3 linked regions of the Endozoicomonas sp. GU-1 genome follow. The protein of the gene in region 3 interacts with the protein of the main gene of each other region in a pairwise test. Links are inferred from orthologs where the notes say so. Each region holds a gene or a part of one and is shown on either strand. Other genes may lie near its edges. The genes, in order: O3276_RS12350, sfsA and O3276_RS21045.

Evidence for each region.
Region 1: the proteins of O3276_RS21045 (region 3) and O3276_RS12350 interact in binary tests that used the Escherichia coli proteins (3 or more experiments, as listed by UniProt). The link is inferred for Endozoicomonas sp. GU-1 from one-to-one orthologs.
Region 2: the proteins of O3276_RS21045 (region 3) and sfsA interact in binary tests that used the Escherichia coli proteins (3 or more experiments, as listed by UniProt). The link is inferred for Endozoicomonas sp. GU-1 from one-to-one orthologs.

Annotation. Positions count from the first base shown.
Region 1 is NZ_CP114771.1:3,017,031-3,022,250, forward strand. Bases 771-3,722 are described here. They hold O3276_RS12350 (LytR/AlgR family response regulator transcription factor), read left to right. Parts: upstream 771-1,853; coding sequence 1,854-2,591; downstream 2,592-3,722. Other genes in these bases: O3276_RS12345 (sensor histidine kinase), read left to right, coding at 806-1,810; hemC (hydroxymethylbilane synthase), read left to right, coding at 2,706-3,638; O3276_RS12360 (hypothetical protein), read right to left, coding at 3,687-3,722. In the rest of the region: argH (argininosuccinate lyase), read right to left, coding at 1-468; more of O3276_RS12360, read right to left, coding at 3,723-5,220. UniProt on the Escherichia coli protein: Member of the two-component regulatory system BtsS/BtsR, which is part of a nutrient-sensing regulatory network composed of BtsS/BtsR, the low-affinity pyruvate signaling system YpdA/YpdB and their respective target proteins, BtsT and YhjX.
Region 2 is NZ_CP114771.1:2,796,895-2,802,061, forward strand. The notes cover bases 1,547-4,445. They hold sfsA (DNA/RNA nuclease SfsA), read left to right. Parts: upstream 1,547-2,582; coding sequence 2,583-3,308; downstream 3,309-4,445. Other genes in these bases: dksA (RNA polymerase-binding protein DksA), read right to left, coding at 1,680-2,123; O3276_RS11590 (ankyrin repeat domain-containing protein), read right to left, coding at 3,493-4,445. In the rest of the region: O3276_RS11570 (hypothetical protein), read right to left, coding at 1-304; tRNA glutamyl-Q(34) synthetase GluQRS, read right to left, coding at 513-1,418; more of O3276_RS11590, read right to left, coding at 4,446-4,713; O3276_RS11595 (ankyrin repeat and SOCS box protein), read right to left, coding at 4,928-5,167. UniProt on the Escherichia coli protein: Binds to DNA non-specifically. Could be a regulatory factor involved in maltose metabolism.
Region 3 is NZ_CP114771.1:5,034,391-5,039,614, forward strand. The notes cover bases 1,495-4,450. They hold O3276_RS21045 (glutamate-5-semialdehyde dehydrogenase), read left to right. Parts: upstream 1,495-2,331; coding sequence 2,332-3,570; downstream 3,571-4,450. Other genes in these bases: O3276_RS21040 (ATP-binding response regulator), read left to right, coding at 1,495-2,231; rsfS (ribosome silencing factor), read left to right, coding at 3,890-4,237; rlmH (23S rRNA (pseudouridine(1915)-N(3))-methyltransferase RlmH), read left to right, coding at 4,237-4,450. In the rest of the region: O3276_RS21035 (SDR family oxidoreductase), read right to left, coding at 1-429; more of O3276_RS21040, read left to right, coding at 675-1,494; more of rlmH, read left to right, coding at 4,451-4,704. UniProt on the Escherichia coli protein: Catalyzes the NADPH-dependent reduction of L-glutamate 5-phosphate into L-glutamate 5-semialdehyde and phosphate. The product spontaneously undergoes cyclization to form 1-pyrroline-5-carboxylate.

The sequences.
Region 1 (5,220 bases), 2.0 Mb from region 3 along the record:
CAGGCCGTGCTGCAGGCGCTTGAGTTCTGCTGATATGGCGTCAATCTCATCACGCAGCCATAAACGAATGTCGGTAGCGACCTGGTCATTTCTGGAGCGCCCGGTGTGCAGTTTTTTGCCGGCAGCGCCAATGCGATCCGTCAGGCGAGCCTCGATATTCATGTGGATGTCTTCAAGCTCAATGGACCAGTCGATACGGTCCTGCTCAATATCCTCAAGAATACCTTCAAGGCCAGAGATAATGGCATTGAGTTCATCTTCGCTCAGAATACCCGCCCGGTGCAGCATCCGGGCATGGGCCATTGACCCCTGAATATCGTGGCGATAAAGGCGTCGGTCAAAATCAATAGAAGCGGTAAAACGGGCAACAAAGGCATCGACACCTTCGCTGAAACGCCCACCCCATTGTTGATTAGAGCTGTGGTTACTGTGCTTTTCACCCTGATCTGCTGAATGGCTTGCCGACATTAATCTCTTCCCCACCCGGTTCTCATTTTTTAAAGACGAACGTACAATCAATACCGCTCCGGCATTGGCGCGTTGTGAGCGGAGGCATTATATCGGTGTCATGGCTTGATTGCATCGCCCACAGCCTCCTTCCGGGCAAGAGAATAGACAGACTTCCGATAACAATAATGAACTGCCTTTTACCTGAGAGGCCGCCTGAGATAAACAGCCCCTGATAAAAACGGGTTCTCAAATAAGTACTTAGCATTGAGAACAAGAGCCGCCCTATGATGATCCAGCCCCGGCACAACAAAGATGACTTTTTCTCCCCGACCTTGGGTCAGGTCAGTCGGTGTTTATGCTGGTGCTGATTTCTGAGTTGTTTGTCCTGGTTCAGGTGCTTGCCCTGCCTGGCGAGGTCGACTTCAGCTGGACACGACTGGCCATGCTGTCACTGTTTGTTCAGTGGATTGTGCTCTCCAGCAGCGCCTTTCTCTATCTGGCCAGGCCTTTCCTGAAGGGGCTTCCCATCTGGCAGTCGGTTATGATTTCTCTGTTGGGCGTACAGATCATTACGCTGCTGCTTACGTTGCTCTCTCAGACCTTGCTGTCGCCTGTTCACTTTGCACCGGACTGGCAGCAGGTCAACCGCAATCTGCTGGCGGCACTGATTATCTCGGCCATGCTGCTGCGCTATTTTTACATTCAGTATGAAGTCAGTTTGCAGCAACAGGTTATCCACAATGCCCGCCTCGACTCATTGCAGGCGACGATGCGCCCGCATTTCCTGTTTAATTCCATGAACATTATTGCCAGCCTGATTCAGGTCAACCCTGAAAAAGCAGAGCAGGCGGTGGAAGACCTGTCAGACCTGTTCAGGGCCAGCCTGCAAAATCCCGGTCAGAACAAGAGTGCGGTCGTCCCCATCCAGAAAGAGATACAGATCAGCGAAAGTTACCTGAGAATCGAGCAGCAAAGGCTGGGTGAGCGCCTTGAGGTCAAGTGGCTGGTTGGTGAACTTCCGCACAGGCTGTCTATTCCTCCCTTTACCTTGCAGCCTTTGGTGGAGAACGCCATTTACCATGGCATTCAGCCGCTGGAGGCCGGTGGCTTCATTACCATCAGCATCAACATTGATCAGCAAATGGTTCAGATTTCTGTAGAAAATCCGATGCCATATACTGAGACCATTTCCAAGGGCAATCAGATTGCCCTGAACAATATCCGTTCCCGCCTGGCGATGCTCTATGGCAGCAAAGCCAGCCTGACTACGGATATCCGGGAGCATTCCGGGGTCAAATGGTACACGGCGCAGGTGCGCTATCCCTGCCAATGGGACAACGCTGTTGATTTACAAATTTGATAAGAACATTGATAAATTACTGACGGGAACCGATCACTGAACAATGAATGTCCTGATTGTTGATGATGAGCCACTGGCCCGGGAACGGCTGAGACACCTGATTGGCCGGATTGATAACTTTATGGTGCTTGAACATGAGGCCAGCAATGGACGGGATGCCATCGATCTGTGCAGCCAGTACCACCCCGATATCGTATTGATGGACATTCGTATGCCCGTAATGGGCGGGCTGGAGGCTGCCAGGTATATCAGCGCCATGGACCAGCCACCGGCCGTGGTTTTCTGCACCGCCTATGACAATCATGCCCTGGAAGCGTTTGATGCCCAGGCCGTGGGTTACCTGCTGAAACCGATTCGTCAGGACCATTTGCATCAGGCATTACAACGTGCCAGCAAAGTGAATCGTCTGCAACTGGCCTGGCTGAACGACCATCTGCCAGAGCATCAGGCGCAGGGCCATATCGCCGCCAAAACCCTGCGCGGTATCGAGTTGGTTCCCCTGAATGATGTGCTCTACTTTATGGCGGATAATAAATATGTGACGGTCCATCATCGCCAGGGTGAAGTGCTGATTGATGATTCGCTCAAAACCCTGGAAGAAGACCACAGCCAGCACTTTGTCAGAATTCACCGAAATGCGCTGGTGCGCCGTGATGCCATTGAAAGTCTGTCCCGGGATGATAAGGGGCACTGTTTTATCCATCTCAGGGAGGTGCCACAGCCACTGTCCATCAGCCGACGTCATGTGCCGTTGATCAAAAAAATCATGCAATCCCTGTAACGTCTGACCTCCCTTCCGGGCTCTGCTTGGCCAACAGAGCCTGCCTCTGTCTCTTAAAGCCGGTCTGTCGTATTATCTCTCACAACTGTTTGAACAATAGAAGCCATCAATCCTGTGAAAACCGTTCGTATCGCCACCCGTAAAAGCGCCCTTGCCCTGTGGCAGGCGGAATATGTCAAACAGCAGCTGGAACACCATCATCCGGATATCCGGGTCGAACTGGTCAAAATGACCAGCCAGGGCGACCGCATTCTGGACGCGCCACTGGCGAAAATTGGTGGCAAGGGGCTGTTTGTCAAAGAGCTGGAAAATGCGCTGCTGGAAGGTCGTGCCGATATTGCGGTGCATTCCATGAAGGATGTCCCCATGGAGTTTCCCGAAGGGCTTGGTCTTGGGGTTATCTGCCCGCGGGAAGACCCACGGGATGCCTTTGTCTCCAATCACTATGCTTCTCTGGACGAACTCCCACCGGGTGCCGTTGTTGGCACATCAAGCCTGCGCCGGCAGTGTCAGATACTGGCTGCCCGTCCTGATCTGACCATTCAGTTTCTGCGGGGTAATGTGAATACCCGTCTGGCCAAACTGGATGACGGTCAATATGACGCTATCATCCTGGCAGCCGCAGGATTGATTCGACTGGCGATGGCTGACCGCATTCGCAGTTACCTGGATACCACGGTGAGCCTGCCAGCGGCCGGACAGGGTGCCGTCGGTATTGAGTTACGCCAGGATGACGAGCAAACCAGACAACTGATTGCCCCTTTGCACGACGAGCACACGGCCATCCGGGTGGGTGCTGAACGGGCCATGAACAGACGACTGAACGGTGGTTGTCAGGTCCCGATTGGCGGATTTGCAGAACTGGACGGAGACCGTCTATTTCTCAGAGGCCTGGTCGGCAGCCCTGATGGCCAGACCATTTATCGCAGTGAAGTGACCTGTACCGCTGAAGAGTATGAATCTGCGGGTATTCAGGTGGCTGAATCACTGCTGAAACAGGGGGCGGATAAAATCCTTGCTGGATTGAGCTCTGCGGAGGGCAGTTAAAGCCGCCTTCCGACGGCGTTGGTGTTGAAAACTACTCTTGATTAAAACCTAAAGAATATCGTCAAAATCAATAAACTCTTCTTCCTGAGAAGAAAGAAATGTCAATGCTGTTGCGGGATCCGAGCCAGTAAATCCGGGCTCAACGCCAGCGGGTATTGGTACAAATCCGGTACTGGATGGCACTTGTGGTGCCTCCATCCATCCAAAATTTCCCACCCCACTGAGTGCACCAAATAAGCCCGTGGATCCTGACGGGGGCATTGATTGTGACGCAGATCCAACATTTTCTGACCTGCCGGGTGCGCCAAATAAGCCCGTGAATCCTGATGGGGGCTCTGATTGTTGTGCCGCAGATCCAACATTTTTCGACCCACCGGGTGTGCCAAACAAGCTCGTGGATCCTGACGAGGGCACTGATCCAAACCCAACATTTTTTGACCCGCCGGGTGGACCAAACAAGCTCGTGGATCCTGACGAGGGCTCTGATCCAAACCCAACCTTTTTCGACCCGCCGAGTGGAACAAACAAGCTCGTGGATCCTGACGAGGGCTCTGATCCAAACCCAACCTTTTTCGACCCGCTGGGTGGACCAAACAAGCTCGTGGATCCTGACGAGGGTTCTGATCCAAACCCAACCTTTTTCGACCCTCCGGGTGAAGCAAACAAGCTCGTGGATCCTGACGAGGGCTCTGATCCAAACCCTGCATTTTTCGACCCGCCAGGTGGACCAGACAAGCTCGTGGATCCTGACGAGGGCTCTGATCCAAACCCTGCATTTTTCGACCCGCCAGGTGGACCAAACAAGCTCGTGGATCCTGACGAGGGCTCTGATCCAAACCCTGCATTTTTCGACCCGCCGGGTGGACCAAACAAGCTCGTGGATCCTGACGAGGGCTCTGATCCAAACCCTGCATTTTTCGACCCGCCGGGTGGACCAAACGTCAACCCACTGAGTGTACCAAATAAGCCCATTGGTCTTGACGGGGGTACTGATTGTTGTGCCGCAGATCCAAAACTAAACCTACTGGGTGCATCAAAGAAGCTCCTGGATACTGACGGGCTTTCAGATGCCAAACCTCCAGAATCGCCACCAAAAATTCCACTCTGACGGGGTATGTTTGAGCGTTCCATACCGCACCGACCCATTGGCCTATGGCTTGCCGGAAGCTTTGGACCATTTCTGAGATCATGGCGATTAATACCATAACTCCTGAATTTATCCACGGCATCCAGGAATACTGTGAAGTTAAATACCTTTTTTTCAAAATCAAATACTTCACTCAACTTGATGGCATAAGCCTGTTCTTTACTATACCTGCAAACAATCTCAATTTTATCACCCCAGTAATCAAATGGCGTTTTTAAATACACTTTGGTTTTATCATCAAAATAGGCCGGATAGTTCTTCATGAGTTTACTCATCACAAGCTCACACCGAACACAGTTAATAATATTTGAAACAGCCTCATTCACTGATTTGGATTCATTCAGGATCTTTGAATCCAATCGAACTTCGAATGGATGATTCACCCCATCTATAAAAAAGTTTCTGACCAGGGAGAAATCCATATCCGTTGACTCT
Region 2 (5,167 bases), 2.2 Mb from region 3 along the record:
ACCAGGGGGCATTGGGTCCGAGCACCCTTTGAGCTTCCAGTGTGGCAACAAAGATCAGGTTTTCGTCCGGTGTAAAGCAGGATGATACACCTTGTGTGTGAATGGGGGACTTCATCGTTATAGACGGTTCTTGACGTATAAGCTGTTCCCGGGTTCGTCTCGCGGCATCACAGAAGTCAGGGTTCTCTGCCGCAGGCCTGCTGGAAGTACCACTCAAAGAGGAAAAAGTCAGGGTATTTGCCGTCAGGTTTACGGCGAAAAATGACAGAGCAGCAGCCAGAGCTGTTTTAAAGACTATCGACATATTCGCTCCTTGAACACATCTTTTTGTTGTGGCCCATTTCCAGGTGCCTGAAGGCCTCTGGACAGGATTTATTCAACCATATATAACATGTTCGACAGGATAACGGTAGGCTTGCCCGGGGTCTGTTGACGTTTCATTGCCCGTCCTTCGGGTTTATGGCGACTGTCTGAGCTCAGACTCCCCGTTTCGCTGGAATTGCCGCAAAACGTCAACGGTCGTCCAGAGAGTTCTGCAAAATCTCTTTTTTTCCCGCCATGTTGCTCATGGTCCAGTTTTTTATTCCCCAGGACAGGATCTCTTCAACAGAGTTCATCAACAGGTCTGGCTCTGGTTTCAGGCCAAATGCCGACAATGCCTTGATCATCAGTGGACGGGGGTTGTCCAGTGGTATGGCGGGCGCATGGTTTTGCTTGCTGAGTTTATGGCCGGGGTTCCGGGTAATCACCGGAACATGGGCATAGACCGGGTGCGGATACTGTAGCTGGCTTTGCAGATAGAGCTGTCTCGGGGTTGAATCCAGAATGTCTACCCCCCTGACAATATGGGTAACCCCCTGAAAGTGATCATCAACGCAAACGGCCAGTTGGTAGGCGTATAGCCCATCTTTGCGCTTGAGAATAAAATCACCAAGGGCGCTTAAATCAAACCGCTGATCGCCCTGAATACGATCCTGAAATTGCATGATATCGTCATGGCACAACAGCCTGAGGCTATGGGGCTGGTTTGGGATGCCACGATGATGGCGACAGTAACCGGGGTACACACCGTTCAAACCGGCCAGTTTCTTGCGGGTGCAGGTACAGGGGTAAAGTCTCTCGGTACGGAGCAGAGTGTCCAGGGCCTGGTCATAGGCTTCGCTGCGATCACTCTGAAACAGCACGCTGTCATCCCAATGCAGGCCATAAACGTCCAGCGCCTTGAGAATCAGGTCGGCCGCTTTGGGCTGTTCTCTTGGCGGGTCAATGTCTTCCATGCGCACGAGCCATTTTCCCTGATGGGCCTGAGCATCCAGATAACTGGCCAGTGCCGCAACCAGAGAGCCAAAGTGCAGAGGGCCGGAAGGAGACGGCGCAAAACGTCCAACGTAGGAGGGGGTGCTCAGTGTGTCGCCCATAGGAAGTGATGATCAATCAGGCAAGTGGTCTTGAGTGAGTGCCGTCAGGATTTGTCCCGGAATAACTTCATCATTTTACTCAGTCGGGGAAAAGGTCGCTGGCCGCCACCGGCAAAAGCACAAACGGTTCCGGCTTTTCGGGTAGCGTCTGTAGAAATGTCGAAGTGATTTCAGGACAGTTCCTTAACTATAAAGAACCGGTCGACAATGAATCAGACTATGGTACTAACGTACCATAGTCTGATTCATCATCCGGGTACATCAGTTACCCAGCTGTCTTTCCTTGATCTCGGCCAGTGTCTTACAGTCGATACACAACGTAGCAGTGGGGCGGGCTTCCAGGCGACGAATGCCGATTTCTACGCCACAGCTGTCGCAGAAACCGTAATCGTCTTCTTCGATCCGGGACAGCGTATCGTTGATTTTCTTGATCAGTTTACGCTCACGGTCACGGGTTCTCAGTTCAAGGCTGAACTCTTCTTCCTGACTGGCGCGGTCCGCCGGATCAGGGAAGTTCGCGGCCTCATCCTGCATATGGTTCACTGTACGATCCACTTCTTCCATCAGCTCCTGCTTCCAGTTTTGCAGGATCCTGGTGAAGTGAGCGATCTGTTGCTCGTTCATGTATTCTTCCCCATCCTTTTCCTGGTAGGGGGTATACGATTTGAGCAGATTGCCTGTATCCGCGTTTTTCTGTGCTGACATGATTACAGCCTCACCACCTTCTATTCATGAGCCAGGGGATCTCTCAAATGAGCAAGAATCCTGGATCTCTCCATTTAGAGGCGCTCGCGTTCTGCCTGTTGAAAGCAGCCTCTGCGATCCCTCTGTTACTGCCGGTAAACCGGCTCCCTGAAAGCCAAGGTCAACACCACGGGTGCCTGGCGAGAACAAAAGCTCCTGGCACTTGCCTCTTGCCTTCCTTAAAGAAGCGGAGAAACTACCAAAACCCATGGCAAGACGCCATAAAAAAATGTCATCCGCTTTCTGACATTGACCAAAACCTGTACTCAGGTCAACTGATAATATTCTCCGAATCTGCTACCCAATGGATTCAGAGAGCCTGTCAGTCCTGTAGGGTCAGGTATGATGAATCGGCATCTTAGGATGCTATTTTAGAATTTCAATACGTAAATTAATGAAATTAAGTAATGAGCACCCCTGATGAAATACGATAATAGGCTATCTGAGGCCCGCCTGATAAAAAGATACAAACGTTTCATGGCCGATGTTGAGCTGGCTGATGGCTCACAGATTACCCTGCATTGCCCGAATACCGGCTCCATGAAAAACTGCCTCTACCCGGGGTATCGGGTATGGTATTCCGACTCAGGAAATCCCCGGCGTAAATACCCCTGTACCTGGGAACAGGCGGAAATTCCGGTGGCGTTTAACGGCGAAGAACGCCTCACCCTGGCAGGGCTGAATACCGGACGAGCCAATGCCCTGGTTGAGGAGCTTGTGCGGTCTGGCCAGGTGTCAGAGCTGTCCGGCTACCAGAGCGTCCGCCGTGAAGTTCGTTATGGTGAAGAAAAGAGCAGAATTGATCTGCTGCTGCAACAGGAGGGCCTGCCTAACTGTTATGTGGAAGTTAAAAGTGTCACGCTGGCAATGGGGAATGGGCTTGGCCTGTTCCCGGATGCCGTCACCAGCCGGGGCACCAAACATCTGCGAGAACTCACCCAGATGGTTGCTGATGGCCATCGATCCGTGTTGTTTTTCTGCGTTCAGCATACCGGTATTGACCATGTGGCGGCGGCACAGGCGATTGATCCGGTTTATGCAGAAGAACTGCAAAAGGCGGTTGCTGCTGGCGTGGAGGTGATGGCCTGGGGGGCAGACATGTCGCCGGACAACATTACCTTGGTCCGGCAGTTGCCGGTTGGATAACAACCCAATGCCCTGGTTCTGTTCGGTGCCCGTGAGAACGAAGATGTGAGTTGTAGCACTGAGCAATATGAATCGTGGCACTGGAATTTTTGTCGCTGCCTTTTAGCTGTGCAGGCGTTCAGGTAAACCGCAGGAATCGGAGATATGGCACACCTATGGCCTGCCAGGGTAGCTCCGGCTCGCTCTACCGTGACAGCGGCAGGTAGATGTACTGCGTTACCGAATACGGCAGCGGCAGCGACTTGACCGCCTGCTTCATTGGCAGCTTGTTGCGATCCAGGTGTTTGATCAATCGGCCCCGGATGCTGCTCCGGCAGCGCGATTTGAGAGACGGCAAACGAGGGACAGAAATAAAATTCTGGATGATGTTTTTTGTTGCAGGCGTTCCATGTTGCCAGGCGGCCCGACCATGCTTATCCCTGAGGTTCGGATCAGCCCCGTTTACCAGAAGTGTCTCGACAATCGCATTGCGATCTTTGCAAGCAACGAGGCAGGCATTGACTGCCTGGTGCAGCGGGGTATGACCGCCCTTTCCGGGCATATTCGGGTCAGCTCCGCTGGCCAGCAGGGTCTCGACAATAGCAAGGTGACCCGCATCAGCTGCCCGGTGCAGCGGGGTGTAGTTGACAACTCCGGGCCTGTTCGGGTCAGCCCCCTTGACCAGCGCCACTTCAACTTGATCCGCCCATCCATGAATGGAAAATTTCTGCAACAGGCTGTTCCAGTCCAGCTGATGGGCTTTAGGTAACAGGGTTTTGTACACCTCGAGATGACCGCAGTCAACAGCAGATTGCAAGGCTGTCAACCCATTCATGCACTTGAGGTTCGGGTCAGCCCCGGAGGCCAGCAGGGTCTCGACAATAGCAGAGTGACCAGCGATGGCTGCCCTGTGCAGCGCGGTGTAATTGCCATTTCCGAGAATGTTCGGGGCAGCTCCGTTAGCCAGCAGGACCACGACAATAGCAAGGTGACCAGCGGCAGCTGCCCCGTGCAGCGGGGCGTGGCCATCTACAAGAGTGTTCGGGTCAGCTCCTTTGGCCAATGCCACTTCAACTTGATCCTCCCATCCATGAAAGGAAAAGCCCTGTAACAGTCTGTTCCAGTCCAGCTGATGGGTAACAGGTAGCAGGGTTTTGTATACATCAAGATGACCATATTCAACGGCAAAGTGTAAGGCTGACATCAAACCCCGGGTGAGGTTCGGGTCAGCCCGGTAGGCCAGCAGGATCTTGACAATAGCATGGTGACCCTCCTTAGCGGCATGCTGCAGCGGGGTGTAACAGGCATATAGGTAATTGTTCGGATCAGCCCCGTTGGCCAGAAGGGTTTCGACCCTGGCAAGGGCACCATCTTCAGCTGCTTCAGCCAGAATGTTGATAATGTGACGTACTCCCTCAATAGAAATTCAGGTTTGATCCGTCGATAGGTTACCTTCCTGACCCTTGCTATTCGGGTGCTGTGTCCAGTTTAGATAGGATTTGCTGAACAAAAGCAAATTTTTAGACCAATTGATTGCAACCGCACGACTGCATGGATGCAGGAGCCAGAGCTACGCAGGAGCAGTTGCCGTGTAGGGCAGTCTATTTCCGGCCAGCCTCCCGGAGCAGCTCCGACTCGCCCTACAGTGACAGCAGGCGATCGACATACTGCATTGCTGGAGGATTAAGCGGCAGAAACCTGACCGCCTCCTTCATTGGTAGTCCGTTGTCGGGCAGACACTTGACCAGCCGACCCCGGATGCTGGCCCGGCAGTAGAATTGGAGAGAGTGAGGTACAGACATGAAATGCTGGATGGCTTCTTTTATGGCTTCTGTCATTGCACATTGACAGGCTGTCCGTCCATTCCAGTCTTTGAATTT
Region 3 (5,224 bases):
ATGCCTTGGGCAGCGCTCACTGATTTGCTGTTCTGCCTGCCATCGGCTGGTGGCCAGAACACCGGCAGGATTAGGTATATCTTTTTCGGTATAAGCTTCCTTTTTGTTGCCATCAAAAATCCGGTAGGTCGAGATATAGACCAGAATGGCCTGCTGTCGGTGGCAACCATCCGCCAGTGTTGCCATGGCATCCCGGTTGATCCGGAAGCATTTGGAGGGCTCGTTTTCGGCCTTCACCGGATCGTTATAACCTGCACAGTTGAACACAATATCTGGCTGGTAATTTTTCAGGCAGGCATCAATGGACTCAGGATTTTCCAGATTTAATTCATCCCTTTTCGGAACGATACAATGGATCTGCTTGTCAAGGAGCAACCGTTGTACTTCCTGGCCGATCAGCCCGGTACCACCAATCAATAGTATTTTCATAAGCACTCGGTCGTTATGAGTTAATGATCACGGGCCATTCAACGCCATTGGATCAATACGGGAAATAGCTCTATTGAAACATGAATAAGAGGACTCAGGAAAAGAATTCTCAACGTTGAAAACATTGGCCAGAGTGATTGATGGCAGTAAGGTCTCTGATAAAAGCCGAAGTTATAGTAAGATAAGCCACTTATTTCCGTCTATTTTTACATTGATGAACCTTCTGAAATCAGGATCTGCTGACGATGTATCTGGCTGAAGCTCCTGTAGAGCAGCATGAAGAAGAGCGTATTCTTCTTGTGGATGACAATCCGACCAATTTGCAGGTATTACTGCAAACCCTCAGTGGCCGTGGCTATAAGCTTCTTATTGCCAAGAATGGAGAGAGTGCTCTCAGGATCGCTGTCAAGGCAAAACCCGCTTTAGTGTTGCTGGATATTATGATGCCCGGCATGGATGGCTATGAGGTCTGCCAACGGCTGAAGGAAAGCCCGGAAACCCGCAATATAACCGTGATTTTCCTGTCCGCCCTGGATGATACCAAAGACAAGGTCAGGGGCCTGGAAACCGGCGCAGTGGACTTTATCTCCAAGCCATTTCAAGCGGAAGAGGTCATTGCCCGGGTACAGACCCAGTTGAAAATCCATAAGCTTGAACAGGCACTTTCCGCGAGAAATCGACAGCTGGAGGCTGATAAGGCCCGCATTCTGGAAAGTATGAATGAAGGGATATTCGGCCTTGATCGACTGGGACTGATTACCTTTGCCAACCCGGCAGCCTCTGCCATGACCGGCTGGTCCATAGAACAACTGACGGGCCAGAACCTGATTCAGTTAATGAAAGGCAGTGAAGATGCCCCATCAGGGCCACTGGCACCGATTGAGGTATCCCTGGGCAAGGGTGTCAGTAAAACCGTTGAAAATGCCACGTTCCTGCACAGTGACGGTTCGCCGTTTCCGGTGGATTTTTCCTGTACGCCGATTATGGAAAACAGTGCCCCCAGTGGCGCAGTGGTTGTGTTCAGGGATATTTCCGAGAAAAAAAGGCAGCAGGAAGCCCTGCAGAAGGCCCTGGATGAACTGGAAAGCCAGAAAGAGCAGCTGACCCACGTCTCCCGGTTGAGCACCATGGGTGAGATGGCCGCTGGCTTTGCCCACGAGGTAAATCAGCCATTGACCGCGATTTCCAATTACGCCCAGGTGGCCAGAAGAATGCTGGCCCGGCTGGAATTGGCCGATGACCTTGGTCTTTCCGAGGCCATGGAAAAAGTCAATACCCAGGCCCGACGGGCCGGGGAAATCATTGCCCGTATTCGTTCTTTTGTGAAGAAGCCGGACCATGTTCTCGGCAGCGTCGATCCCAACCGGTTGATTCAGGATACCTACAAGCTTGCCGAAGTTGACGCCCGTAACAACCACATGGAAATTCATCTGGAGCAGGAAGAGGGGCTTCCGAATGTGAAGGTTGACCCTGTGCAGATCCAGCAGGTGGCATTGAACCTGATTCGTAATGGCATGGAAGCGATGAGAGATATGGAGACCCGCAGTATCGGTGTCTATGTTCGCACCGAAAAGCTGGATGATAACTTTGTCAAAGTGTCGGTCATTGACCGTGGCCATGGTCTGGCAGATGATGCCGAAGAAAAACTGTTTACGCCGTTTTACACCACCAAGGCGGATGGTATGGGTATTGGGCTGACAGTGTGTCACTCCATTATTCAGTCCCATGGTGGTCGGTTGACATTCCAGCGTCACCCGGAAGGCGGGACGATATTTGAATTTACCATGCCGATTGCGGACTGATAATATGGCTGTTTTGCAGCCTTTTATTGCAGAGAATAAACGATAGTGGTGATGCAAGTTGCCGGGAGAAAAGACATTGGCTGATCAAGTGACGGAGTACATGCATGGACTGGGCCAGAGAGCCCGGCAGGCCAGTAAGGAGATGGCCGTTGCTGATACTGCGATGAAAAACAGGGCACTTCTGGCGATAGCAGACGCACTGGAAGCGGATCGTTCTCAGCTGAAGTTTGTCAATACCCGGGATCTGGACGCTGGCCGGGAGCGTGGGCTTGATGCCGCCATGCTGGATCGCCTTGAACTGACCGATGCCCGAATTGATACCATGATTGAAGGTCTCCGTCAGGTGGCCGCCCTGCCAGACCCCATCGGCACTATTGATGATATGAAGTATGTGCCCAGCGGTATTCAGATAGGCAAAATGCGGGTGCCTCTGGGCGTCATTGGCATTATCTATGAGTCCCGTCCGAACGTCACCGTGGAAGCAGCAAGCCTGTGTCTGAAATCTGGCAATGCGGTTATTCTCCGTGGAGGCAGTGAGTCCATTCATTCCAATCAGGCTATTGCCCGGTGCATTCAGCAGGGGCTGGCCCAGGCAGGGCTGCCTGAAGATGCGGTGCAGGTGGTTGAAACTATTGACCGTGCCGCTGTCGGTGTGCTGATCACCATGTCTGAGTATGTCGATGTGATCGTACCTCGTGGTGGCAAGGGACTGATTGAGCGCATCAGTGCCGACGCCCGGGTACCGGTGATTAAACACCTGGACGGTGTCTGCCATGTCTATCTGGATGATCGGGCAGATCACAGCAAGGCCGTCCGGATTGCCATGAATGCAAAAACCCATCGCTATGGTGTGTGCAATGCCATGGAAACGTTGCTGGTGCATCAGGATGTGGCTCAGCCTTTGCTGCGGGAGCTTTCAGGACTTTATTCCCAGAAGGGTGTTGAGCTGCGGGGATGCCCCGTCACCTGTGAGATTCTGCCCGGTGCGATAGCAGCAACAGAAGAAGACTGGTCAGAAGAGTATCTTGGCCCTGTTCTGGCCATTAAAGTGGTTCTGGATATGGATGAAGCAATTGCTCATATCAATCGCTACGGTTCTCATCATACCGATGCCATCGTCACTGAAGATTTTACCCGTGCCCGCCGCTTTATGCGGGAGGTGGATTCAAGCTCTGTTATGGTGAATGCATCCACCCGTTTTGCCGACGGGTTTGAATATGGGCTGGGTGCTGAAATTGGTATCTCTACCGACAAAATCCATGCCCGTGGGCCAGTCGGCCTGGAAGGGCTGACTTCGCAAAAGTATGTGGTTTTTGGGGATGGCCATATTCGCCAGTGATAAGTAGTTGGCCAAATGGAATCGTATATTTCTGGCTAAGTGGGCAGTTGCTATGCAAGGCGCAACGTAGGGAGCATAGCCGTAGCTATGTGACCGGAGTTGCAACGCCGCAGAGTGACTGACAACTTAGTCAGAAATATATGATTTCATTTGGTTAACTACTTACTGCTCTGATAGTGGATTTCCGCCTCTGGAGGGTATCGGGCATTGACTTCTATGATTAATGCTGAGAGCCTGCCCTGTTTAAATGGCCTGATTCGGCACAGGGTAACAAACCATGCTCTGCCGGATCGTCAATACGAGGTTAATTTTGCAGTCTATGCATTCTGATGAGTTAAAACAGCTTGTTGTCGAAGCTATTGAAGAAGTAAAAGGTAATGAAATCACCTGTTTGAATGTTTCGGGTCAAACCAGTGTGACCGATTTTATGGTGATTGCCTGTGGTACCTCCAACCGCCATGTAAAGTCGCTGGCGGATAATGTCATTGAGCAGTGTAAGAAACAGGGTGTTCGACCGTTAGGGGTTGAAGGTCAGGACAAGTCCGAGTGGGTTCTGGTGGATCTTGGTGATGTCGTTGTCCACCTGATGCTGCCTGCTACCCGCCAGTTCTATGACCTGGAAAGACTTTGGGACAGTGCTGACCTGGTTGTCGCTGAGCCCTCCTGATGCGGATTCGGCTGATATCGGTTGGCTCAAAAATGCCGGGTTGGGTTGAAGAGGGCTACAGGGAATACAGTCGTCGGCTGGGTGCGGACGTGAAACTGGAGCTTGTTGAGATTCCTCTCGGTAAGCGCAGTAAAGGCTCTGATATTAATCGCCTTCAGGAGAAAGAGGCTGGCCAGATGCTCGCTGCTGTGGGTTCAGGCGACCTGGTGGTCACCATGGAAATTATGGGCAAGGCCTGGAGCACAGAGAAGCTGGCGGACAACATGGGAGCGTGGCTGCACAGTGGCCGCAACGTCAGTTTACTGGTCGGCGGGCCGGAAGGTTTACATGCATCATGCCTGGCAAAGGCGGATCTCCGCTGGTCATTGTCGCCATTAACATTGCCGCACCCGCTGGTCCGGGTTGTGGTGGCTGAGCAGGTTTACAGAGCCTGGAGCATTCTTCACAATCATCCCTACCACAAGTAAAACTGATGTAACCTTGATTGACGAAGTACTTTCACTCAAGTAAAAGTGAAGGCTAGCTTTCTGGTGAGAGTTTTTATTTGAAATGCAGTGTTTTTTCTTGAGAAACACTGCATTTTTTACGTTTAATATTTGTGTATTAACAGGCTAATGTATCAGTTGATGCATTTAAGAGCAGCCCTTTGACCATACGACTGATGACTGAGATATAACATGCCGCAGGATACCTTAAAGGACCATGGGGCAGAAAAAAGACTGGTAAATATCCGGATCTGGGTTGCCATTGGCTTTATGGTGCTCCTTGCTATGGGGCTGGTTTCCCGCCTCTTCTATCTTCAGGTTGTTCGCTACAATGAGTTGTCAACGCAATCGGATGAGAATCGTGTACTGGCTCAGCCAATCCCTCCTACCCGTGGCCTGATATACGACACCAATGGCAAGCTTCTTGCCGTTAACAAGCCCAGCCATATATTGTCGATTGTTCGGGAGCAGACCAAAGATCTTGCTGGTTTGCTGGATGATA